Regions from separate parts of the Moellerella wisconsensis genome, predicted to be linked through region 1. Evidence: predicted binding sites of a transcription regulator. Region 1 holds the regulator's gene; each other region holds the start of a gene.
What was found. The regulator CRP, encoded in region 1, controls carbon source genes, mostly activating them, when cyclic AMP is high. The targets are predictions, from matches to a motif close to ATGTGANNNNNNTCACAT.
Positions count from the first base shown of each region.

Region 2: the regulator CRP is predicted to act here: its motif matches at 2,545-2,562, upstream of MNY66_RS08510 (YchE family NAAT transporter).
Region 3: the regulator CRP is predicted to act here: its motif matches at 1,301-1,318, upstream of udp (uridine phosphorylase).

Region 1 is NZ_CP093242.1:251,665-269,314, reverse strand. It holds gene MNY66_RS01120 (phosphoribulokinase) at 1-634, shown strand, start outside; gene MNY66_RS01115 (OsmC family protein) at 732-1,139, opposite strand; gene crp (cAMP-activated global transcriptional regulator CRP) at 1,456-2,088, shown strand; gene MNY66_RS17925 (hypothetical protein) at 2,098-2,226, shown strand; gene argD (bifunctional acetylornithine/succinyldiaminopimelate transaminase) at 2,336-3,565, opposite strand; gene MNY66_RS01100 (aminodeoxychorismate synthase component II) at 3,819-4,394, opposite strand; gene ppiA (peptidylprolyl isomerase A) at 4,857-5,429, opposite strand; gene yihA (ribosome biogenesis GTP-binding protein YihA/YsxC) at 5,737-6,351, shown strand; gene spfP (small protein SpfP) at 6,488-6,535, opposite strand; gene MNY66_RS01085 (hypothetical protein) at 7,157-7,510, opposite strand; gene polA (DNA polymerase I) at 7,767-10,574, opposite strand; gene dsbA (thiol:disulfide interchange protein DsbA) at 10,917-11,549, opposite strand; gene MNY66_RS01070 (serine/threonine protein kinase) at 11,584-12,510, opposite strand; gene MNY66_RS01065 (YihD family protein) at 12,587-12,856, opposite strand; gene mobA (molybdenum cofactor guanylyltransferase MobA) at 13,164-13,772, shown strand; gene mobB (molybdopterin-guanine dinucleotide biosynthesis protein MobB) at 13,794-14,345, shown strand; gene gorA (glutathione-disulfide reductase) at 14,499-15,851, opposite strand; gene MNY66_RS01045 (23S rRNA (adenine(2030)-N(6))-methyltransferase RlmJ) at 16,018-16,863, opposite strand; gene MNY66_RS01040 (DUF1090 domain-containing protein) at 17,339-17,650, shown strand, end outside.
Region 2 is NZ_CP093242.1:1,917,434-1,922,098, reverse strand. It holds gene adhE (bifunctional acetaldehyde-CoA/alcohol dehydrogenase) at 1-2,190, opposite strand, end outside; gene MNY66_RS08510 (YchE family NAAT transporter) at 2,841-3,485, shown strand; gene oppA (oligopeptide ABC transporter substrate-binding protein OppA) at 4,347-4,665, shown strand, end outside.
Region 3 is NZ_CP093242.1:3,113,346-3,118,010, reverse strand. It holds gene fdnI (formate dehydrogenase-N subunit gamma) at 1-447, shown strand, start outside; gene MNY66_RS13655 (YidB family protein) at 711-1,100, opposite strand; gene udp (uridine phosphorylase) at 1,446-2,204, shown strand; gene MNY66_RS13645 (tyrosine-protein phosphatase) at 2,398-3,180, shown strand; gene MNY66_RS13640 (DedA family protein) at 3,384-3,944, shown strand; gene rmuC (DNA recombination protein RmuC) at 4,246-4,665, shown strand, end outside.

The DNA of each region.
Region 1 (17,650 bases):
GTTACTGGAACAAACCTTAGTTGATTATGCTAAAACGGGCACTGGCCGCAGTCGAAAATATCTACATACCTACGATGAAGCCGTCCCTTATGGCTTGCAGCCGGGAATTTTCACGCCATGGGAACCATTGCCCGACAATACGGATATTCTTTTTTATGAGGGCCTACATGGCGGTATTGTAACGCCGGAGCATAATGTAGCACAGCACGTTGATCTATTAGTTGGGGTCGTACCAATTGTTAACTTGGAATGGATTCAGAAATTAATTCGTGACACGACAGAACGGGGTCATTCTCGAGAAGCAGTGATGGATTCAGTGGTGCGCTCAATGGGGGATTATATTAATTTCATTACTCCCCAATTTTCTCGCACTCATATCAACTTTCAACGTGTTCCGACAGTCGATACCTCCAATCCATTTGAAGCCCAAGCCATTCCTTCACAGGATGAAAGTTTTATTGTAATCCGCTTTAATGGCTTATCACATATTGATTTTCCATACTTATTATCGATGATCAACGGATCTTTTATATCAGCAATGAACACTATTGTTGTTCCGGGCGGTAAATTAAGCTTAGCAATGGAATTAATAATGACGCCATTAGTCGAAAAATTAATAAGTGGTAAGAAATAATAATTAAATTGATGCCCTCTTTTATTAAAAACAGTTTATTGTTGATAATTTATTGTGATGGGCATCAAACTTTAAAAAAGTTTAGTAAAAATAAAATTTATTTTAGATTTCTAATTTCAAAACTGTGAGTTACTTTTACCGCTTTTTCTAACATCATAGAAACAGAACAATATTTATCAGCAGAAAGTTTTACTGCTCGTTCAACCATTTTATCGTTTAAGTCATTACCGGAAACAATAAAATGAAGATTAATATAAGTAAAATAACGTGGTATTTCTTCACGACGCTCAGAAGTTAATTTAACTTCACAATCAGTCACTTCATTGCGTCCCTTTTTTAAAATAGATACCACATCAATCGCGCTACATCCGCCAACCGCCATTAAAACCATTTCCATTGGGCTAGGTGCTTTATCTCCAGAATTACCATCCATCATTAATTGATGGCCTGATGCTGACTCACCTAAAAAAGAAAGACCTTCAACCCACTTAACTCTTGCTTCCATGATAATACTCCGCCATATAAATTGATTTTATATTAACTAAAAGACTACCCTTTCATATAATCGCTGGCAATCTGATTACAGATTTATTAAGCTGAAACGAGACAACCAAGACTTTCAGTAATTAATATGTTAAAAATATAAACTGCTAAAACGGGGTAAGATCAATACCGAACAGTATAGTTAAATATATTATATGATTAATATTAACTTGCCTCATTGGGCTTATTAATATGTTAAGCTACTGACTTTAAGCTAACCCACTCAATAAAATTATATTTATCGAGTTAGCTGCAATAACATACAGAGGATAACGCGAATGATTCTCGGCAAGCCACAAACAGACCCGACTCTTGAATGGTTTTTGTCACACTGCCATATTCATAAATATCCATCCAAGAGCACACTGATCCATCAGGGTGAGAAAGCAGAAACACTTTATTATATTGTAAAAGGTTCTGTGGCTGTTTTAATTAAAGATGAAGAAGGCAAAGAGATGATCCTCTCCTATTTAAATCAGGGAGATTTCATCGGTGAGCTTGGGTTATTTGAAGAAGGGCAGGAGCGCTCAGCATGGGTACGTGCCAAAAGTGCTTGTGAAGTTGCTGAAATTTCGTATAAAAAGTTCCGTCAATTAATTCAGGTTAATCCTGATATTTTGATGCGCTTATCAGCACAAATGGCAAGCCGTCTGCAAACCACGTCAGAGAAAGTAGGTAACTTAGCTTTCTTAGACGTAACTGGCCGTATTGCGCAGACACTACTAAGTTTAGCCAAACAACCTGACGCTATGACCCATCCTGATGGTATGCAAATTAAAATTACCCGTCAGGAAATCGGCCAGATCGTGGGATGTTCCCGTGAAACCGTCGGCCGCATTTTAAAAATGCTGGAAGACCAAAACCTGATTTCTGCGCATGGAAAAACAATTGTGGTCTACGGAACACGATAAACATATTCAATGCCCAGTAATACCCGTGTATTAGAACATTCTGTAATACAGACTGTAGTACAAAATGTAGTACAAAATATGCGTGATAAAACATTACGATTTATCACGTTACAAATCGCCATTGAGCTGCGCGTATAAAATTAATTGTTCAATCTACGCCATAGCAAATCAATCGGTGTCAGAGATAAACCAGTGCTTATCATCACGATAGCACTGGTTTATTGTCAAATAACAAATATTTGCATTTTTATGCAATTAAACCTGCAATTGCCAGCTCCAATTTTTTCATGCCTTCTGTAATATCTTCAGTAGGAATAATCAGTGATGGTGTAAAACGTAGAACGTTTTGCCCGGCATTTAGCATCATTACGCCTTCATGGGCGCAAGCTTGTAATATCTCTTTCGATTTATTTTTCAATGGCCCAGTTAATTCCGCGCCAATTAATAAACCTAAGCCTCGGATCTCATCAAATACGGCATATTTGCTATTAATCTCGTGTAGATAATTAATAAATAACTGGCGGCGAACTTCAACGCCCTGTAAAACGTCAGGCGTATTAATAATATCAAAAGCCGCATTACCTACTGCGCAGGCCAATGGGTTTCCACCATACGTTGTTCCGTGAGTTCCTGGCCCCATCGCTTGTGCTATTTCTGCGGTAGTTAACATAGCACTAATCGGGAAGCCACCACCTAACGCTTTAGCTGTGGTCAAAATATCTGGAGTAATACCATAATGCATATAAGAGAACAATTTACCTGTCCGTCCCATACCACTTTGAACTTCATCAAAAACTAATAGCGCTTGATTTTCATCGCACAACTTACGAACACCCTGCATAAACTCAGTAGTTGCAGCAATAACCCCACCCTCACCTTGCACTGGCTCTAACACTACAGCACAAGTATGATCATCAATTACCGCTTTTAATGCCGCTAAATCATTAAACGGAACATGAACAATATCCGCAGGTTTAGGGCCGAATCCATCAGCATATTTTGGCTGGCCACCCACGGAAACTGTAAACAGTGTGCGCCCGTGAAACCCTTGTTTAAAGGCAATAATTTTTGTTTTATACGGATTGTGTTTAGTGATCGCATAATGGCGTGCCAACTTAAAAGCCGCTTCATTAGCTTCTGCGCCCGAGTTGGCAAAAAATACTTTTTCAGCAAAAGTGGCAGAAATTAATTTTTGCGCCAACGTTAACGCAGGTTCGTTAGTAAAAATATTACTAACATGCCATAATTTTTCGCTCTGCCGTTGAATAGCTTGGGTCAGCGCTGGATGACAATGTCCTAAAGCTAGCACAGCAATACCACCGGCAAAATCAATATATTGCTTACCTTGTTGATCCCAAACTCGGCTACCTTGCCCTTTAACTGGAATAAACTCAGCGGGTGAATAGATAGGCAACATAACCTGATCATAGGTTTGCCGATTTACTAAATTTGCTGTTCCTACCACTGATTCTGTCATAGCGCTCACCTAAATAGCCCTTAGCTAAACTGTATTGTTTATCTCAAATGAAAATATAATCATTAAATATGAATAAAAAATCAATAAAGGGCAACTAATAAATCAATAAAGTAAGATTTAATTGAACATAGGGGGGCTTATAGGAAGTGAACAACAGAGAACAAATAGAGAATTTTGCCATTGTTCATTGATTAAGGGCAGCCAATGAACTAAAAGCCATAGGCTGCACTACTTAGCATGAAGATAAATTTAATTAGTATTTAAGAAAATTACTTAATAATAGGTGGCCCTGTTCACTTAAAATACTTTCAGGGTGAAACTGTACGCCTTCGATAGGCAAGGTTTTATGGCGAATGCCCATAATCTCATCGATATCACCGTTATTTAACGACCAAGCTGTAACCTCAAATGCAGCAGGTAATGTCTCCGCCGCAACCACCAAGGAATGGTAACGAGTCACCGTTAATGGCCGGTTAAGTCCTTTAAATACACCCTGTTGATTATGGTGGATAGCCGATGTCTTACCGTGCATAACTTCACGTGCCTGAACTACCGATGCACCAAAAGCTTGCCCAATCGCTTGATGACCAAGGCAAATTCCAAGAATCGGGATTTCACCAGCAAAGTGTTTAATCACTTCCAGAGAAATTCCTGCCTCATTAGGCGTGCAAGGACCGGGTGAAATAACGATGTGTGTAGGTGCAAGTTGTTCAATATCTACAAGAGTAATTTCATCATTACGCTTAACAACCACTTCTACATCTAGCTCACAAAAATACTGATATAGGTTATAAGTAAATGAATCGTAATTATCAATAAGTAACAGCATATTAGCCTATCCGACTGATTTTTTATCATTATTTTAGTGGCCACTGACATGAAATAACGGCTCTGTCAATTAGGCGACCGGCTAAAAATGGCCAGAAATTATTATAAGGCGGCTATCATAGCACAGCCTGACGAGGAAAATAGCCCATTTAAATCAATGATACTATTTTTCACTGAATAAAAACTTCATGTAAATCATATGGCTATATATTACAAAATTATAACAACGTGACTATAACGGCCCCGATCATAGAAAAAATTCAACAAATCAAACCGTTATTGTTCGATAAACTTTAATCTATTTTCAAGATGAACGAAAAATAGAGAAAACATGAGATTAATAAGTTAATAAATAAAACGGTGAATAACAAAAGCAAGAAAAAACAGAGAAATGGACAAAAATAATATTCAACAGCAGATGAGATATTACCTTCACCTGCTGACTAAAATAATTTAATAAAAATTAAGGTTTTTTAACCACTTGAGCAGAAATAATGGTTATTGGTTCAACGGGAACATTTTGATATGGACCAACATTTTCAGTTTTCACTTTAGCTATTTTATCAACCACATCCATACCTTTAACCACTTTGCCAAATACAGCATAGCCAAAGTCGCGCTGGCCATGATCTAAGAAGGCATTATCCGCAATATTGATAAAAAATTGGCTGGTAGCACTATCTTTACTGGTAGTTCGCGCCATAGCAACGGTTCCACGCAAATTACGCAAACCATTATCGGCCTCATTTTTAATCGGAGCTCGGGTTTGTTTCTGTTGTAATTCTTTATTAAATCCACCGCCTTGGATCATAAACCCTGGGATCACTCGATGAAACGTCGTACCGTTATAATACCCCTCATTGACATATTGCATAAAATTATCAGTAGTCACTGGCGCTTTTTTATCATTTAATTCTAATTCAATGTCACCCGCAGACGTAACTAACTTCACATAAGTCTCACCTGCTGCAACCGCCATAGAAGAAACACTAATAGCACAGACCGCCAGTAAAGGCATAAAAATACGTTTTAACATTAAAGATCCCTTTATTATTACCCAATAATCTATTAATCAACTAATTCTAGAGCGAGGCTAAAAATATTGTCGAAGATTTACCTTTATTTACGCCATTTACGCCAAAAAGCCATTATTACGACAATAAATAATCTTCGGCTATTTTGACATAAAAAAAAATAACTTATCGCCTGAAAAACAGCGTAATAGATAAAAAATAGTTATCAAGCAGATAAACGTGCAACAATAACTAAAACAATCTTTGTTTGTCTGTTTGCCTATCGTTATAATCGCCCAGCCTTTTGAGCCAAACTCAGGGAGAATCATCATGGCCATTAAAAACCATAATTATCATATGACAAAATTTGTCATTAGTGCACCCGACATTCGTCACCTTCCTAACGATACAGGAATTGAGGTGGCATTTGCTGGCCGTTCGAACGCAGGAAAATCCAGTGCGCTTAATACACTGACGCAACAAAAAAGCTTGGCCCGTACCAGTAAAACTCCGGGAAGAACCCAATTAATTAACTTATTTGAAGTTGAAGAAGGTGTTCGTTTAGTCGATTTACCTGGCTATGGTTACGCAGAAGTTCCCGAAGCCATGAAACGTAAATGGCAGCAAGCATTAGGGGAATATTTACAAAAAAGAGAATGTCTTAAAGGATTAGTGGTGTTGATGGATATTCGCCATCCACTGAAAGACCTAGATATGCAGATGGTCGAGTGGGCAGTCGCAATGAATGTCCCCGTTTTGGTGTTATTAACCAAAGCAGACAAACTTGCCTCTGGTGCTAAAAAGAAACAATTGATGGGAGTAAGACAGGCTCTAGCAGAGCTTGAGGGTGATATTGAAGTAGAAAACTTCTCATCACTTAAAAAAATAGGAGTCGATAAACTAGTTATCAAGCTAGATAAATGGTTTAGTGAACATTCAGCATAATCTCCCTCCTCTCTGATATTTGGCCGCTGTATCTATTCAAGGTATAGCGGTGCTTATCCTCAAGCATCCATGACAAACCTATGAATTTCAAACAAAAAAATGCTCCAGTCAAATAATTGACTGGAGCAGCTAATATTCAGCTAAATCCGATTACGTGAAGTAAAAGGTCTGAAAGATAGAACATCTTACCTCTGTACCCTACAAGAGATACTGTACTGTATTTTCTGGTCGAAAAAAAGTCTTTTTGTAATTTTTTTTCTTTGCTTAACTCGATTCAGCGTAAATTTCACCGAAAAAAAAGATATATATTGTACTTTTACAACATATTAACGGGATGTAGATCTCATTAATATGTAACAGATTAAATTATTACAATAATAATTAGTTTTCTAACTGGTGTAAGTATTAATGTTGTACCAACATAGTAATCACGGTAATAGTAATAACAGTAATACCAATATAATAATGTCGTTTTTTAAGATAAAAAATCTCTCTGCTTATGCAGAAGATGTAAATATTGGTAGCTAAGCTAATAAAAAATTAAACCGTATGGGCGTCTTTTGCTATCGCCTTACTCGTCCCTCTAAAGGCACCAAGAAACCACACCGTCTTTAGCAAAAATGAGAATAATTAAGTTTTATATTGGTTAGATAATAGAAGCGTAGATGCTGATTAAACTCTTAATATTTTACTATGATTAAATTATTTATCTAATTGATTCTATACAATAAAATACTGAAATCGCAAGAGAAATAATAAAATGCATAACATGCAAGCAAATGCTATTACCAGCATCCACTGTTTTCTAGTTGCATGGTTGCTCAGAGAAGTCTTTATTTCCTCGCTCAGGCCAGCATCGTTGTGTTTTAACCCGATTAATTATTTGCCATTTATCTCCCTGATAACTCATTGTAAAAATTGTTTTTTCTGCTGCAACCGAATCATCCTGTAAATCAGATTCTTCAATCGTAACCACCGCTTTATCAGGCAATTCTCCACTATTGACATGTTGAGTTATGCTTAAATTAGTAACACTTTCTTGAAATGAATCTCCCATTGAATCTAAAGCAAGCTGAATCGGATAATTTCTGCTAGGTGTAGGTGCACTATCCGCTACTTTTTCCTCTATTTTGTCACACCCGCTAGCAAGAAATGCCATCGTGCTAATCATCAGTAGCAAAATAAATTTATTAAAATATATCAATGTATTACCTCCAACTTAATAATAACCCACTAAATATAACAAAGTATCAATGATAACAGTGTTTGATAATTCTTTAGCGACTCACTCAGTTCCAATCTAATATTTTTATATATTGGATTCACTAACAAAAAGAGAGCTACAAAGTAACTCTCTTTTTTGATTATTTAATGTAATCCAACTTAAATAAACATTTGAAAATCAAATAATTAAATTAATGTGCTTCATCCCAATTATCACCAACACCGACTTCAACTTTTAATGGCACATCCAGCGACATGCTATTTTCCATTAAACTTTGAATTCTCTGCTTAACACTTTCTAACTCGGACTCTTTGACTTCAAAAACCAATTCATCGTGTACTTGCATCAGCATTTCAGCATGTGGTTTCTCTGTCTGTAGCCAATGATCGACGGTAATCATCGCTTTTTTAATAATATCAGCCGCAGTTCCTTGCATTGGCGCATTAATCGCTTCGCGCTCAGAGGCTTTACGGCGCATACCATTACGCGAGTTAATCTCTGGTAAATACAGACGACGGCCTTCGAGTGTTTCAACATAACCTTGTTCTGCGGCTTGCTGACGCGTTCTCTCCATATAGTCTAAAACGCCCGGATAGCGTTCAAAATAGAGATCCATATAGCGCTGCGCCTCACTGCGAGAAATTCCCAATTGACGCGCTAAACCAAAAGCACTCATGCCATAAATCAGACCAAAGTTAATGGCTTTTGCACTGCGACGTTGATCATTTGTGACTTCATTCAGTGAGACCCCGAAAACTTCAGCCGCCGTTGCTCGGTGAATATCTTTACCTTCAGCAAAAGCGGTCAGCAAGCCTTTATCCTGAGATAAATGCGCCATAATGCGTAATTCAATTTGTGAATAGTCAGCAGCAACAACTTTATACCCGTCACGAGCAATAAAAGCTTGGCGGATCCGGCGACCTTCAGCAGTTCTAACCGGGATATTTTGCAGATTCGGATCGCGAGAAGATAAACGCCCTGTCGCAGTTACCGCCTGATGATATGAAGTATGTACCCGCTGAGTTTTTGGATTGATCATCAGCGGTAATTTATCGGTATAAGTCGATTTTAGTTTTGCCAGCCCTCGATGTTCTAATAACAGCTTTGGCAACTCATGATCTATCGCTAATTCTTCAAGGACTTCTTCATTCGTGGAAGGCGCACCACTTGGCGTTTTTTTAACCACAGGCAACTGTAATCTTTCAAATAAAATCACCTGTAACTGCTTAGGAGAAGCTAAATTAAATTCTTCGCCAGCCAGCGTATAAGCTAATTTTTCTAATTCGCCTAAACGAGCAGTTATCTCTTTTGATTGCTCAGCTAAAACTTTTGCATCTATCAATACACCTTTGCGTTCCATGCGAGATAATACTGGCACTAATGGCATTTCTATATCAGTAAATACATGTTTTAATTTAGCTTCAGCTTCAATCTGTGGCCATAGTGCCTGATGTAATAACAAAGTGACATCGGCATCTTCTGCAGCATAATTAGCCGCTTGTTCTAAGGCAATTTGATTAAATGTCAGCTGCTTTTTGCCCTTTCCAGCAAGCTCTTCAAAGGTGGTAGTTTTATGGCTAAGATGTCGCTCAGCAAGGCTATCCATATCATGGCGCCCCATCCCTGCAACACTATTTAAAACGTAAGATTCCAGCATAGTATCAAAACCAATGCCTTTTAACTCAATCGCATAATTTTCTAAAACACCACGATCATATTTTAGATTTTGACCAATTTTGATAATGTTTTCATTTTCTAAAATTGGCTTCATCGCGGCTAAAACATCATCTAATGGCAGCTGATGGGGGGCATCAAGATAATCGTGTGCCAAAGGCAAATATGCCGCATGACCAGGTTCAATTGCAAAAGACATCCCTACTAACTGGGCTTCATGGGTATCTAAACTATTGGTTTCAGTATCAAAAGCAAACATTTTGGCAGTACGTAGTTTTTCTAACCAGCGCTCAAAATCTGCTGGTTCAAGGATCGTTTGGTAATTTTCTGCCGTTAATAGTGGGACCACTGGCGCAGCAGTCACTGTTTCAATTTTAACTTCAGCCGCGGAGGTAGCTTTGGCTGACGCGGAAGGTTTAGCTGCTTTACTGTCTAACCAACTGCCATTTTCCACTTCAGTCAGCCAACGTTTGAATTCATAACGGCTAAATAATTGATGTAATTTATCGGCATCGAGCGCTTGTACTTCTAGTTGCTCACAATCACGGTCTAGCTCAACATCTGTTTTGATCGTTGCCAGCTGATAGGATAAAAAGGCCAGTTCACGGTTATCGACCATCTTAGGTGCTAATGTCTTAGAACCGCGAAAGCCCAATCCGGCAATATCATCAAGACGGTTATAAATTTCTTCTAAGCTACCGATACCTTGTAATAATGCCAAGGCGGTCTTTTCACCTACGCCGGGTACGCCAGGAATATTATCCGAAGAGTCCCCCATGAGCGCCAGAAAATCAATAATAAGCTCCGGTGGTACGCCATATTTAGTAACCACTTCTTCTGGCCCTAAAATCGTATTGGTCATGGTATTAATTAAAGTGACATTAGGCTCAACTAATTGCGCCATGTCTTTATCACCAGTACTAATTAATACATGGCGACCCTGTGCGCTGGCTTGTTTGGCTAATGTACCTATCACATCATCCGCTTCTACGCCCGGTACCACCAGCAGAGGTAATCCGATAGCTTCGACCATTTCATGCAATGGCGCGATTTGTTCACGTAAATCGTCTGGCATCGGTGGGCGATGAGATTTATAACTTTCAAACAGTTCATCACGGAATGTTTTGCCTTTAGCATCAAAAACTACCGCAATATGGCTCGGTCGGTATTGCAGGATCAGACTGCGTAGCATATTTAGCACACCATACATCGCACCAGTCGGTTGCCCAGCACTGTTAGTCAGCGGAGGAAATGCATGGTAAGCGCGATAAAGGTAGGAAGAGCCATCTACCAGAATAAGAGGGTTTTCAGCTATCTGAGCCATAATCTGTCATCATCTATTTTGAGGATTGAATGGCAATAGAATGCCATATTGCGGGCATATAGACGAATATTGTCTGCAAGAAAAGCGGATTTTCCTGCTGTGGATATTTGCATATGCTGTGGATAACTCTGTGAACAGAAGTATGTATCTGTGTTTATTCAATAAGTAAGAAAAGATCAAGTATAAAAACAAGAAAATAAAATCAATGAGTTAGCTAATATTAGATTGATCCAGAACAAAAACTTATTATTTATCGGTTTGTGGATATTGATATTGTTATCAATAAAAGCAGAGGAGATGATGGCAATGGCTGAGATTAAAGCCATTGCCATAAAAAGTACTTTATTTTTGTGTAATTAATGAATTAATCACGTTAGAAAACTCTTTAGCGTAATTATTCGGATCATCAACATTGATGCCGGCATTATTTATTTGATATTTACCATCAACATAAATTGCTGGTACACCTCTTAATTTCAGATTCTTCGCCGCATCTTGCTGCTTTGCAACCAAAGATTTAACGACAAAGCTATTTAGTGCCGCATCATATTCTTCAGCTGAAATACCTGCTTTGACAAATGCATCACGAATATCATCCGTGGTACGGATAGATTGAGTTTTCTGAATACCTTCAAATAGAATTGGAGTTACTTTTGCTTCTGCATTCAGCACAATAGCGACAGCCCAAGCTTTAGTTAATTCAGGACCTAAAGGACCTAAGAAATCAACATGATAGCGTTCCATTTTCACCCCAGAAGGTAAATTTCCCTCAACTGTCTGTGGGATTTTATACACGCTTTCGAATTGGTAACAATGCGGGCAATAGAATGAGAAAAACTCTAGAACCTCGGGTAAATTTTGTACGGTTTCTTTTAACTGAGTATACTGCTTACCTTCGGTATAATTCGCAGCAGAGGCGGTTGTCGCCCCAAATGCCATGGTCAAGGCGACCAAAGCTAACCAAATTTTTTTCATCTTAAATTTTCTCCAGAAAATAAAGTCAATCCAATTAATAAAATGGCGTTAATGACAAAGGTGGTTCCTGTAATACGGTCATTTGCCGCGTAAATTCACTCACCTGTCGATGCCAAAAATCACTATCTGTCATCCATGGAAAAGCCTTAGGGAAAGCAGGATCCTGCCAACGCTTGGCAATCCACGCGAGATAATGGACCATTCTCATAACGCGTAACGGCTCAATCAGTTTGAGTTCTTGCAGATCAAAATCGCCAAACTCACTGTAAGCCTCTAGCAGCGTATCCAATTGAATACGCTGTTCTTGACGATCACCGTTTAATAGCATCCACAAATCTTGGATAGCGGGTCCATTACGGGAATCATCAAAATCAACTAACCAAGCTTCATCACGCCACAAAATATTCCCCGGATGGCAATCCCCATGCAGGCGTAACATAGTGTAATCTTCCGGCCATTGTTGCTTAACTAGTGCTATCACTTTTTCGAGGATCTCGAAGAGCGGATCACGAGCCTTTGCTGCCACCAATGAACTGCTCGCTAAGATCTGCATCGGGTTAACTAAATATTCATCAATGCTAATCGTCGGTCGGAATGAAAATAACTGCTTCTTTCCTATTTGATGAACTCGGCCTAACACACGCCCTACATCTTCCAACTGAAACAGATTATCTGTTTCATATTGACGCCCGCCAATACTCGGAAATATAGCAAATAAAAAGCCACTAAATTCGAGAATGGTCTGCCCTGCAAATGCCAATGGTGCAACAACTGAAAGCCCAGATTCTTGTAATTCAAGAATAAAATCATGTTCTTCTTGGATTTGAGAACGACTCCATCGCTCAGGTCGATAAAATTTAACCACATAGCGACGGCGATTTTCATCCATGAACTGATAAACTCGATTCTCATAACTATTTAACTCAGTTAATCCTGAATCTAAATACAGCCCTGCTTCCATCAGAGCATCCAAGATTAAATCTGGCGATATATCGCCAAAATGGAAATGTGTTTTTTCAGTCACGTTGACCTATCGCTTAGTCTTTAATAATGCCTCTGGCTCGCAGAATGGCGGTTTTAAAATCTTCCTGATAATCTTTTTTCAGGCCGGGGATCACTTCGTTGCTCTCTGTTCCTCTCATTTTCAAATGATAGATAAGCACGTCGTCGGTCAAATCGGCCAACTCACCTTGAAATCCAGCTTCATCAGCTAATTTTTGTAATAATTGCACCAAATTTAAATCGGAATTATCTTTCCAAACCGGGTGGATAAGCTCTATTACTTCATTTAAGCGATGGCATTTCATGGTTTATTCCTTATTCTATTGATAGTCATAATGATCAACGAAGCTCAGCCGCAAATATAACCGCTACTTGCAGCAATAACGAATATATCATACACCAGAGGAAACCAAGAGGTGTCAATATGAGTAAAGGTTATGGGTTATTTATTGAGACTCCGATTGATTTTATAGCAAAATATCGTGGTTATTTAATCTCAAATAATCCATATATTGATATGCTGACACGACACCACCACAATCAGCAATAATAATTAAATAACCCAATCCGTAAATTAAAATATTTTCGTTAAGATAAACAGGAAAACTGAATATGGTGGCAAATCAATTAATAATCGATGCTCCATTGATTACCGGAGCTATTCTAGCTGGCGGTCGCGGTTCCCGCATGGGCGGGCAAGATAAAGGCTTAGTTTCTCTAAATGGACAACCGCTATATGCTTATATTGTGGAAAGATTAAAGCCACAAGTAAACCGTCTGGTTATCAACGCCAATCGACACCTTGATATTTATCGTCAAAGCAATTTGCCAGTAATCACCGATCTAACGCCCGATTTTTCTGGCCCCTTGGCGGGAATGCAGGCCGTACTAGCCGAGATAACTACAGATTGGGTGATATTTGTCCCCTGCGATGTACCCTCATTTCCGAAAAATTTAGTGCAAAAAATGTGGGAAGAAAAAGGCGATGCCATTGCCTGCTATGCCAGTGATACATATCGTGAACACCCTACATTTACTCTATTACATCGCTCCGTTGAACCGCAATTAAAACAGTATTTAAATAATGGCGATCGCAAATTGATGTTATTCATGCAAAAAGTGTCTGCTAAGTGTATTGTTTTCCCTTCAGAGACAGGAGCATTTGCAAATCTGAATACTCCAGAAGATTGTGCTAACTGGCAAAACAATGCCAACTTATAAAAAATAACGGCAGAATAAATGATGAATAACACGATATACCCCCTGCTTGGGATCACTGCTTATAGCGGTACCGGTAAAACAACATTATTAAAAAAAGTGATCCCTCTACTGAGAGAACAGCACCTGCGTGTTGGTATGATAAAACATACTCATCATGATATGGATGTTGATAAACCTGGCAAAGACAGCTACGAATTACGTAAAGCCGGAGCTTTGCAAACCTTAGTCGCCAGCCAGCAGCGTTGGGCACTCATGACTGAAACGCCAGAAAATACTCCATTAGATCTGTATTATTTAGCCCGTCGATTTGACCATCAGTCACTTGATCTGATCTTAGTTGAAGGTTTTAAACATGAGCCGATCCCAAAGATCGCTTTATTTCGTCAAGCACTCGCCAGACCCCTTGAGCAACTGATTGATCCCTATGTTGTCGCGGTTGCCAGCGATCAGATTTTAGAGACTGAATTACCACAATTAGATATTAATAATCCACAACAAGTCGCGGATTATATTATTTCTTGGTGGAAGAAAAGTGGCTTTAATGCTATTAAGAAAACTCATCCAATTAGCTAAATAATTGACCTACCTATAGCGCGCTATTAATCCCATAACAGATCATAACTAAATAAAAAGCCAGCAACTCATATCATATAATCGAGTCACTGGCTTAGTTGGATATTGATAGCCTCACTTAAGCGAACCTATTTTTTATCTCATAATTACTGTTTATCTCATAGTAACGAATTCTTCCGCCCCTGTAGGGTGGATAGCAACAGTATTATCAAAGTCTTTTTTGGTTGCGCCCATTTTTAACGCTACCGCAAAGCCTTGCAACATTTCATCGACACCAAAGCCAATCCCATGAATACCGACGATTTTTTCTTCGCGGCCCACACAGATTAATTTCATACGGCATGGCTGACGATGCGATGTTACCGCAGTATACATGGCTGTAAATGATGAGGTGTAAACTTTGACCTGATCTTCACCATACTGCTGTTTCGCCTGAGGTTCAGTCAAACCGACGGTACCAATCGGTGGATGAGTAAACACCACAGTCGGAATATTGCTGTAATCTAAATGCTCATCTGGCTTATTATTAAATAAACGTTCAGATAAACGACGTCCCGCAGCAACAGCGACAGGCGTTAACTCCACCGCACCGGTATTATCGCCAACAGCATAAATTCCATCGACATTAGTATTCTGGTATTTATCAACCTTAATATAACCTTTCTCATCTAGCTCAACACCCGCCGCTTCAATGTTCAGATTATCGGTCATTGGCTCTCGGCCAATTGCCCAAATTAAAGTATCTACCGTTTGCTCATGGCCATTTTCAAGCTTCAGTGTCAGGCTACCATCTGCATTTTTAATCACTTCCTTAGGAATAGATTGTGTATGCAGTTTAGGACCTTCGGTGTTCATCACTTCTACCAGCGTATCTACTAGCAGTGGATCAAATGAACGTAATGGCGCATGTTTGCGAACAAAAAGATGAGTTTCACTGCCTAAACCGTTCAGTACACCCGCTAATTCAACAGCAATATAGCCGGCACCGACGACTGCAACACGCTTAGGCAACGCTGCTAACTCAAAAAAGCCATCAGAGGTAATCCCGTATTCTGCACCAGGAATTTGAGGGATAACTGGGCGACCACCGGTGGCAATTAAAATATGATCCGCGGTAATTTTTTCGCCATTAACGTCTAAAGTATGTGCATCCACAAAACGTGCAAACCCGCTGATCACGTCAACATGATTATTACCCAGTACACGATCGTAAGATTGATGGATACGATCAATATAAGCAGTACGGCTAGCGATTAATTTATCCCAATCAAAACGGTTTACTGTCGTATCAAATCCGTAATCAGGGCCGTAAGCATGAATAGCTTCGGCTATTTGCGCTGCATGCCACATTACTTTTTTAGGCACACAACCGACATTTACACAGGTGCCGCCCAAGGCTTTTGCTTCAATGATGGCACATTTCTGTCCATACATGGCCGCGCGGTTCATCGATGCAATGCCGCCACTGCCACCACCAATTGCGATATAATCGTAATGTTTGCTCATAGTTGGCTCGTTTCCATTTAATCAATTTATTAACAGGCTAATATTTTCGTACCTTAATGTCTATTATGGGGATGAAAATTCCAATTTCAGATAGCTATTACCTCTCACTACGATTGGAAATTCCATCAAACATAAAAATTAACTGAGTATTAAGGCTGAAAATAATTTATTCCGGCACAATCCAATCAACCAGCGTATGCCCCGTGCCTTCTGGCACTAATGCTTTATGCAACCAAGGCAATACCGCGTTCATTTGTTGCTCAAGTTTCCACGGTGGGTTAATAACTATCATCCCTGAAGCTGTCATACCACGTTGATCACTATCAGGGCGAACCGCTAATTCAATTTGCAGAATATTGCGAATACCCGTGCTTTGCAGCTGGCTGATCATACGTTTAATTTGTTGTCTTAATACTACCGGATACCAAATGGCGTAAGTCCCGGTAGCAAAGCGTTTATGCCCTTCATGGACGCCACGGACAACCGCTTCATAATCAGATTTCATCTCATAAGGCGGATCAATTAACGCAAATCCACGGCGTGTTGCTGGTGGAAGTTTGGATTTTAACTGTTGATATCCATCTTCTCTCAGCACCAATGCGCGCTGCTTGTCGCGTAAAAATTCACCGCGTAATAACGGATAATCGCTGCTATGTAGCTCAGTGAGCACTAATTTATCCTGCTCGCGTAATAACTGTTTGGCAATAAATGGTGAGCCCGGATAAAAACGTAATTTACCTTTATCATTAATGCCTTTAATAACATTAATATATGGTGCCAATTCAGCGGGGATATCACTTTGTTCCCAAATTCGAGCAATACCTTCTAAATATTCGCCCGTCTTTTCAGCATGTTCGCTGGTTAATTGATACCGCCCGGCTCCTGCGTGGGTATCTAAATATAAAAAAGGTTTTTCTTTTTCTTTTAATGATTCAATAATCAAACTTTGTACAGTATGCTTCAATACATCGGCATGATTACCGGCGTGGAAGCTGTGGCGATAACTCAACATAAATTCATTACCATTTGGTGTTTTAATAAATTAATTTTATATACCCTAAATCACGACCTTAAATCACGCTAATGTTAAATTAGCTCAATACGTTTAAATCAGCGAGTTCGAAAAAAGTCTTCAAGAACTAAACAACTGTAACCGAAAATATGATGGGCATGAATTGCCATCTTATCCCACATTCGAGTGCAAAAATAGATTAACCGAAGAAAGACCCAATGGCTGATACCTTATCTCTCCCTACATTATAAATCCGCTGCTGACACCATAAATTCGTTATTGATGCATAATCTTTTTACTCGATAAAATCACTACCGAAAAGACACTATCGATATTTAATAAATATATTTCACACTGTACGATATATTAATCTAAGAAAGGATGATTTGCGTTTACTTTAAGCCAAATCTTAATGATCTAACTTAATTAAATAGTTATGCTGGATGTCATTGTTATTTTTATTCAGGTGGAAATCATGAAAAAATTACTATTATTATCAGCTATTACTGTATTCACATTCAGCAGTTCGACCGCTTTGGCTACCAATTCTCTGAATGGCTGTGAAATAAAAAAACAGAAATTAACCGAGCAGATTGAATACGCTAAAAAACATGATAATAAATATCAAATTGCAGGTTTAGAGACCGCTCTTTCCAAGGTCGAAACTTACTGTACGCCAGAATCTCTGTACCAAGAGAGTCAACAAAAAGTCAGCGAGAAGGAACAAAAAGTAAAAGAACGAGAAGCCGAATTAGTCGAAACTAAAGCTAAGGGTGACATCGAAAAA
Region 2 (4,665 bases), 1.7 Mb from region 1:
GCCTAATTTATGCGCCATTGAGTGACAAACTCCCAAGAAAGCATTGGCGAATGCGATACCGGCTAAGGTCGCCGCATTATGAACACGTTCTCTAGCTACTGGGTTAGTTGCACCTTCATGATAGCTGGCTGGCAGATAGGCTTTCAGCAGGCTAAGTGCTTGTAATGCTTGGCCGTCAGAGTATTCGTTAGCCAATACAGAAACATAAGCTTCCAATGCATGAGTTACCGCATCTAAACCACCGAAGGCAGTCAGAGACTTAGGCATATTCATAACTAAGTTTGCATCGACAATCGCCATATTCGGAGTTAATGCATAGTCCGCTAATGGATATTTTTGACCTGTCTTATCGTCGGTAACTACCGCAAATGGTGTGACTTCAGAACCGGTACCCGAAGTGGTGGTAATCGCGACCATTTTCGCTTTAACCCCCATTTTTGGGAAACGGTGAATACGTTTACGGATATCCATAAAGCGTAAAGCTAATTCTTCAAAGTGGGTTTCAGGATGTTCATACATTACCCACATAATTTTAGCTGCATCCATTGGTGAACCACCACCTAATGCAATAATAACATCAGGTTTGAAGGCGTTCATTTGTGCTGCACCTTTGCGCACAATCGATAATGTTGGATCTGCTTCAACTTCAAAGAACACTTCAGTTTCAACATTGAATTTTTTCAGAACGCGTACAACTTCTTCAACATAGCCATTATTGAACAGGTAGCCATCGGTGACGATAAATGCACGTTTTGCACCATCAGTAGCGACTTCTTCTAATGCTACTGGTAAACAGCCCCGGCGGAAATAGATAGAGTTCGGAAGTTTATGCCATAACATATTTTCTGCTCTTTTTGCTACGGTTTTGGTATTGATTAGATGCTTAGGACCCACGTTTTCAGAGATAGAGTTTCCACCCCAAGAACCGCAACCCAGAGTCAGAGAAGGGGACAGTTTAAAGTTGTACAGGTCACCGATACCCCCTTGTGATGCTGGGGTATTAATCAAAATACGTGCTGTTTTCATTTTGTCGCCAAAATGTGCGATACGTGATTTCTGATTATCCTGATCAGTATATAAACAAGAAGTATGACCAATACCGCCCATTTCAACTAGTTTTTCTGCTTTTTCGACAGCATCTTCAAAGTTTTTACCGCGATACATTGCGAGTAGCGGAGACAGTTTTTCATGTGCGAATGGTTCTGAATCGTCGATAACTTTAACTTCACCAATCAGAATTTTGGTGGTCGCAGGGACGCTAATACCAGCCATTTCTGCAATCTTAGTCGCAGGTTGACCGACGATATCTGCATTTAGATTACCGTTTTTCAGAATAACGTCTTGTACCGCTTTTAAATCTTTACCTTGCAGTAGATAACCACCGTGAGTAGAGAAGCGTTCACGGACTTGATCATAAATTTTATCAACCACTACAACAGACTGTTCTGACGCACAGATAACGCCGTTATCGAAAGTTTTAGACATTAATATAGAGGCAACAGCACGTTTGATATCGGCGGTTTCGTCGATCACCACTGGCGTATTACCTGCACCCACACCAATAGCGGGCTTACCTGAACTATACGCGGCTTTAACCATGCCTGGACCGCCAGTGGCTAAGATCAGGTTGATATCTTCATGGTGCATTAACGCGTTAGACAGAGCGACAGATGGCTCATCAATCCAGCCGATAATATCTTTTGGCGCGCCTGCAGCAATAGCGGCATTTAATACAATTTCAGCGGCACGATTAGTGGCATTTTTAGCGCGTGGATGTGGAGAGAAGATGATCGCGTTACGTGTTTTCAGGCTGATCAGCGATTTAAAGATAGCAGTTGATGTTGGGTTCGTGGTTGGAACAATACCACAGATGATCCCAATTGGCTCGGCGATGGTGATAGTGCCAAAAGTTGGGTCTTCAGATAAGATCCCACAGGTCTTTTCATCTTTATACGCATTATAGATATATTCTGAAGCGAAGTGGTTTTTAATCACTTTATCTTCAACAATACCCATACCGGATTCTTCTACGGCTATTTTAGCTAAAGGAATTCGAGCATCTGCGGCGGCGAGTGCAGCAGCACGGAAAATTGCGTCAACTTTTTCTTGTGGGAAATTGGCGAATTCACGCTGTGCTTTTTTGACACGGGCAACCAGTTCGTTGAGTTCGGTAACATTAGTTACTGACATAAAGATTACTCCTGATAAATGTTAAACTTTTTAAGCCAATGAGCAGTCATATGGTTAACCAAACCAACAAGATAACTAATATTTCTTAAACGACTAAAACCATAAACTCAGTATATTGAATCAATGACTAGCGTTGGTCGTTCGAAGATCTTGTTAGCGGTACTTTTATACCTCGAGTTACAAGGATAAAAATAATAAAATTAAATTAACCTTTTGAGGTGATAAATTTCAACAACTCTGTTTTATACCGCTTATTGGCTTAAAAAGCTCTTTAAATCAAGGGCGACAGTATTAATTGATGCTTGATACCGCCTGTTTCAATGCAATACAGCTTAGCATTAATGTAGATAAATAAAGTGATCTAAATCACAAAACAGCCATGCTGACACCATTCAGCATGGCTGTTTTATTAATCAATAAAGATATTTATTTACTGTCAATGTCGTGTAAATAGATAAGAAAGATTTGTTAACTTAAAAGTTCATCTATTAACAAAAATTAAGCTTACGGTCAGATCCGTAAATAAAAATAGCAGACATTATAGAGATAAGTTACATTACCTTTCTTCGCGTAAAAGCATCAGTAGATTCGAATTCTATTATCACAAAATTACGTATCACAAAATTAAGACTTACAGAGGACTGTTATTCGTGGGCTCAGCATTACTAGATTTGTCAGGTTACATTAAATTCTTTATTGGGTTATTTGCCTTAGTTAATCCGGTAGGGGTATTACCTGTTTTTATCAGCATGACCAACTATCAAACAATTGCGGATAGAAATAAAACAAATTTAGTCGCTAACGGTTCAGTTGCTATTATTTTGTGTATTTCTTTATTAGTCGGCGATTTAATTCTTAAATTATTTGGTGTATCTATCGATTCTTTCCGGATTGCTGGTGGGATATTGATTGTTACTATTGCTATGTCGATGATTAATGGGAAATTAGGCGAAGATAAACAGAATAAACAAGAAAAATCAGAATCTGCTATCCGTGAAAGTGTCGGCGTGGTTCCTTTGGCGTTACCATTAATGGCGGGTCCGGGGGCGATTAGTTCATCAATTGTTTGGGCGTCACGCTGGCAGGGATGGCAAAACTTTTTAGGTTTGGCATTGACCTGTATTATTTTTGCTTTTTGCTGCTGGCTATTATTTCGTTCCGCGTCCTTATTAGTGCGTTTTCTGGGGCAGACCGGTATTAACGTCATTACCCGTATTATGGGATTGCTACTGATGGCGCTGGGTATTGAGTTTATTGTCACAGGGATTAAAGCTATTTTTCCCGGCCTATTATAAATATTTGTGCTATGGCTAATACCTCTATATGTTGATCTCCTGCTGCGTTTGAATCTCTAACCAGGGTTAGAGCGTAGCACGGAGTTACGCTCCTTTTCGTATTTTTTCTTATTAATAACTGAACATTAATAATGAACAACGATTGAATCCTTATTAGCTTATTTATTTTTATTCTATTGATAGAATATCCTCTCTATACCCCCTCAGTGTGATATTTCACCATGTTTCAATCAAATTTACTTTAATAGTTTTTGATTTTCTGCCTTTTAACTTTTTGCCTTTTAATTTCTTAGCTTTTAATTTTCCCTATCAACTGGCATTTTTTTATGCTGCTCGTCTATAGTTGAAAGAAAGATTAAATAGGGTACTTTTTTATAAACTAAGGGGAATATCTTACAAATGTGTGATGAATGTAAATTTTCACGCTAAATAATTTGTATTATGTTAATAAATTGTTTATTTTCAATCTAATGATTTAAGAAATTAAACAACATTAATTTATATATTTAGTCTTTAAATTTCATATGCCTAATGACATTTTTGAGAGTTATAACGCTTATTCAGTAATTAATAACTAACGAGAAGGTTATCAGTGATTAATTTTTCATTAATCTACTGAATTCTATCATCGGCGTATAATTTAGAGACTAAAACTTGGCTCGGATAGCTGTTCTGATTGAGATGAAGATAATAACGGCTTGATCCTATAGTGATTAAACGGTTATATAGGAAACGAGTTAATCGATTAACATATAATAAAATTTTTAATTACAGTGAGTTATCGTCACTTATTAATCATAAAAATGAACCTAAACAACACATCACCACTTCAACGGCAGTTTATTTATTGGGAGTAATAAGATGATAAAAAATATTAATAAAACTTGTGTGGCTCTGGGGATTTCTGCTTCAATATTGGCGGCGACACAAGGAGCGGCATTTGCGGCCAATGTCCCTGAAGGGGTGCAATTAGCCGATAAACAAACTTTGGTACGCAATAACGGCTCTGAGCCTCAGTCATTAGATCCACATAAAATAGAAGGTGTACCAGAAGCCAGTTTAGCGCGTGATTTGTATGAGGGGGTCACTATTGTTGGACCAGATGGGGAAATATTACCGGGTTCTGCGATTAGTTGGGAAAATAAAGATTTTACCCAGTGGACATTTAATATTCGCGAGG
Region 3 (4,665 bases), 730 kb from region 1:
GCACGCTTTGTGAAACACAATATTCCCGATAAACAAGATGTACCGTGGATAAAAAATATTGTGGAAGTCCTTAAAGGCAATGAGCATCACGTTGCCTATGTCGGGAAATACAATGCCGGGCAAAAAATGATGTTCTGGAGCATCATGAGCATGATTTTTGTCTTGCTGATCACCGGTGTGATTATCTGGCGTCCATATTTTGCTGATTTCTTCCCTATGTGGACAGTTCGCTGGAGCCTGTTTATCCACGCGGCCGCCGCGATCATTTTGATCCACGCCATATTAATCCATATGTATATGGCTTTCTGGGTCAAGGGATCGATAAAAGGCATGGTAGAAGGAAAAGTGAGCCGTCGATGGGCGAAAAAACATCATCCGCGCTGGTATAAAGAAGTCGAAGCTAACGAAGCCGAAGCTAAAGAAGCTCAGCAGGAAAAAGCAGAATAGATCGAATGTTTTAAACCGCTAATAATTGATCCGCTGTTCACGCTCTATCGAGTAAGGTTATGGCGGATTTTTTATTTTGCGCTGAGCCTGATGGCAGGCCAGCAAGAATCAAGCGGTGGTGCAGAATAGGCTGAAGATTACCGACCATTAACGTAATTGCTATTCAATCGATGGGATTGATTTTCAGCTCTATTCTGTTTCTGTTTTTTATCGATTTACCCTATCAGTATATTATTAAGCCCAAAAATACTTAGGCCACAAGGTTAACCGAACAGTTTTTCTTTCAGCATATTCATGCCAATTGTGGATAAATCGAGATCAGCGGGAACTTCACCATTAGGGGTGGCGTTATCAATCAAGCGGGGTAAATATTTTGCAACTAAAGATGTCGCTTCGGTAGTGTCGATACCGACTTTATCCGCCAGTTGCTGAATATCAACATTCCCAAAGATTTGTGTTAGCTGGCTGACACTGACAGGTAAGTTTTCTGAATTACCAATCCATGACTGAATTAATTCTCCCAATCCTTGTTGATTAAATTTCTCAATCAGACCTTGGATCCCACCTTGTTTTTCAATCCAACTAATTACTGATTGAAATTGGTTCATTTTATCGCCAGCAACCATGGTGACTAGCTGATCAAATAAGCCCATGTTGACTCCTTATTAAAGCAATGAGTGACTCAAATGTTAAATAATGAGTCAAAGAGTGGGCTATTTTCAGCAATTTCTGGCTGGCGTCAATCAGAAAACTGAATTTTTACTGTTTTTACTTATATACACTTATTTTGAGATTTAACTGGTTATACTCTCTGTAGCTAAAGTTGAATTAAATCTGAACGATAGCTGAACTATGGTGATTTAGATCTCATATTTATGAAAATGTTACTTATTACTTTTTATAATTAGTGACGGGCGTCACTAACTTTATGGCTGAGTGACGTTATATTATCCACATGAGATGTAATTTTATGAATTTACTGCGTTAAGGAGTCTGAAATGTCTGATGTTTTCCACTTGGGTTTGAAAAAAAGCGACTTACAAGGTGCAACACTGGCGATAGTTCCGGGAGATCCAAAACGTGTTGAGAAAATTGCTCGTTTGATGGATAACCCTGTTCATCTGGCTTCATTACGTGAATTTACTTCATGGCGTGGCGAAGTTGACGGTAAAGCGGTCATTGTTTGCTCAACCGGTATCGGAGGTCCATCAACCTCTATCGCTGTTGAAGAGTTAGCACAATTGGGGATTAATACCTTCCTGCGTATTGGTACTACCGGTGCAATTCAAGAAAATATCAATGTTGGTGATGTGTTAGTTACGACCGCATCAGTCCGTTTAGACGGTGCTAGCCAACATTTTGCTCCATTAGAATATCCGGCGGTTGCTGATTTTGAATGTACTAACGCGTTGTATGCTGCCGCAAAAGATGCCGGTGCCGTGGTTCATGTCGGTGTAACTGCATCTTCAGATACCTTCTATCCAGGACAAGAACGTTACGACACTTATACTGGTCGTGTTGTTAGCCGTTTCAAAGGTTCAATGAAAGAATGGCAACAAATGGGTGTTATGAACTACGAAATGGAATCAGCCACATTATTAACTATGTGCTCGAGCCAAGGCTTACGCTCAGGTATGGTTGCGGGTGTTATTGTTAATCGTACACAACAAGAAATACCCAACGAAGAATTATTGAAAAAAACCGAAAGCAATGTGTTAGGCATTGTGGTTGACGCCGCTCGTCGTTTATTGAAATAAATAATTTTTAGCGGGTTAGGTTACTGGTGGTTAACTGTGCTCAGTTTGTCGCCAGTAACATTCCTGATTAAAAGAAACTATCCTCCTCAATATTTATTGTCTATCTGTTGTTTTCTATCTCTCGCTCACTCGTTTTTTTCTGCAGAAAATCTGTTAATGTCATTATTTCTGATAAAATCTTATAAGAGGAATTATGTCTACATTAACTGAGCTACATTCATCGGTCTTACCTCTGCAAGGCGGAATTAACTTTCGTGACTTAGGCGGCAAAACTCTGGCCAATGGGACGAAGATTAAGCCGGGTTTACTATTTCGCGCGGGAGCTTTAGACCAATTGACCTCCGATGATTTAGTTTTCTTACAGGCACAAAATTTGTACCAAATTCTAGATTATCGTGATGCGGTAGAGACCAAAGATAAACCCGATAAGATTTGGGACGGCGCGGCTTATTTTCATGCGCCGGCCAATCCTTTAGCTAAAAAAGTGAGTGCTAACTTAGAAAAACTCACGCCGGATATTTTAGAACAATTTGATCCCCAAGCTTTTATGTTTAAATTATATGAATTACTGCCTTTAAATAACCCGGCCTATCATCAATTGGTGAGCTTGCTTAAACAGCCGGAAAAAGGGGGAATTGTTCAACATTGCGCGGTGGGTAAAGACCGAACAGGCGTGGGTTCAGCGTTGGTTTTATTGGCGCTAGGGGCGGATTTGGATACAGTGATGGAAGATTATTTGCTAACTCATCAAACCCTAGCATCTTATCGTCAACATTTACTTGAACAGCATGCCGAAACGATGAGCGCAAGTATCGTAAAAAAATTCGAATATGTTTATTCAGTTCGTGAAGATTTTTTGCTAACCGCACTAGAAAGCATTAATCGGCATTACGGCAGTATTGATACTTGGTTAGCGACAGATTTTGCCCTCGATACCGCTGCCAGACAGTCACTGCAAGATTATTTTCTTGAATAATATTTTCTTGAATAATATTTTCTTGGATTATGTGATTGTTTATTCTTAGTTCATTGAGGTTAAGTTAGGATTATCGCCATGCAATATAAATTGCTGGCGTAGCCTATTAGGTTTAATTAATCTATTAATTAGAATAAACCAATTATTAATCAATAATATAAATTATTCCTCGTATTTAACTTCCAGTAATTATGCTGATTCAAATGAATGATTTACCTATCATTGGGAGAGATCCGTTGACGCTACACGATATAGTTACCCTAATCACTGATTTTACTCGGCAACATGAAATATGGGCGTTACCGATTGTATTTCTACTCGCTTTCGGTGAATCATTAGCTTTTATCTCACTATTATTACCTGCAACGGTCATTTTGTTGGGCATGGGGGCGCTGATTGGTGAAAGTGGCCTAGCGTTTTGGCCTATTTGGCTGGTGGCTGCGCTTGGTGCTTTCTTTGGTGATTGGCTGTCTTATTGGTTTGGATTTCACTATAAAGATAATGTTCGGGGGATGTGGCCGATTTCTCGTAAGCCGCAAATGATTGATCGAGGACACCGTTTTTTCGATAAATGGGGCGTTTGGGGAGTCTTTGTTGGCCGTTTCTTTGGTCCGTTTAGAGCGGTGATCCCATTGATTGCTGGTATTTGCAGTATGCCACAGCGATATTTTCAAACGGCTAATTTATTGTCAGCTATGATTTGGGCGTTTGGTATTTTAGCTCCAGGGGCATTTGGATTACGCTGGATTGCAGGTTGGATGTAAAAATAGCGAGCTGGTTGGCAAATATTGGACGATAGGGAATTCACCACTGGACACTTATCTCGTATCCTTTTACTTTATTGCATAGCTGCTAATAAGATATACCCTAAGCTATTTATTAAGCCATCAAGCTATATTATTTATAACTTAAACGATGAAATAAAATGCCCAAGTTGAGAAGATACTATCAGCTTAGTTGAATAGCGATTTAGAGTAAATTGGCGTTGTGGATAGTATTAGGCCACGGATAGCTTAATGGCATATTTATGTCATTGAAAATAGTTTTAAATCTAAGGAAATCATGGTGGATACCTCTTTATTGTATGCAGTTATAGGCACGTTATGCGGTATTTTGCTCGGTGCAATAGCTGTATGGTGGTCTATCTCGCAAAAAATAAATGATAAGGATAATGAATTACGCGAGGTGAGTCGTTTATTGGCCATGAGTGAGGAGAAAAACATCCACCTTACGCATTGGAAAGATGAATCCATTCGTTTAGATCAAGAGTTGCGAACTCAGCGAGATATCAATCGTGAGCAAGAAGTTGAATTACGCGAAATAGCCACGCGATTAGAGCAAACTCAATTAGCATATGAAGAAAAACAACGGATACTAATCAATAGTGAACAGCGATTAAATACTCAGTTTGAAAACTTAGCTAATCGCATTTTTGAACAGAATGAGCGGCGTGCAACAGAACATAATCGTCAAAGTTTGATCTCT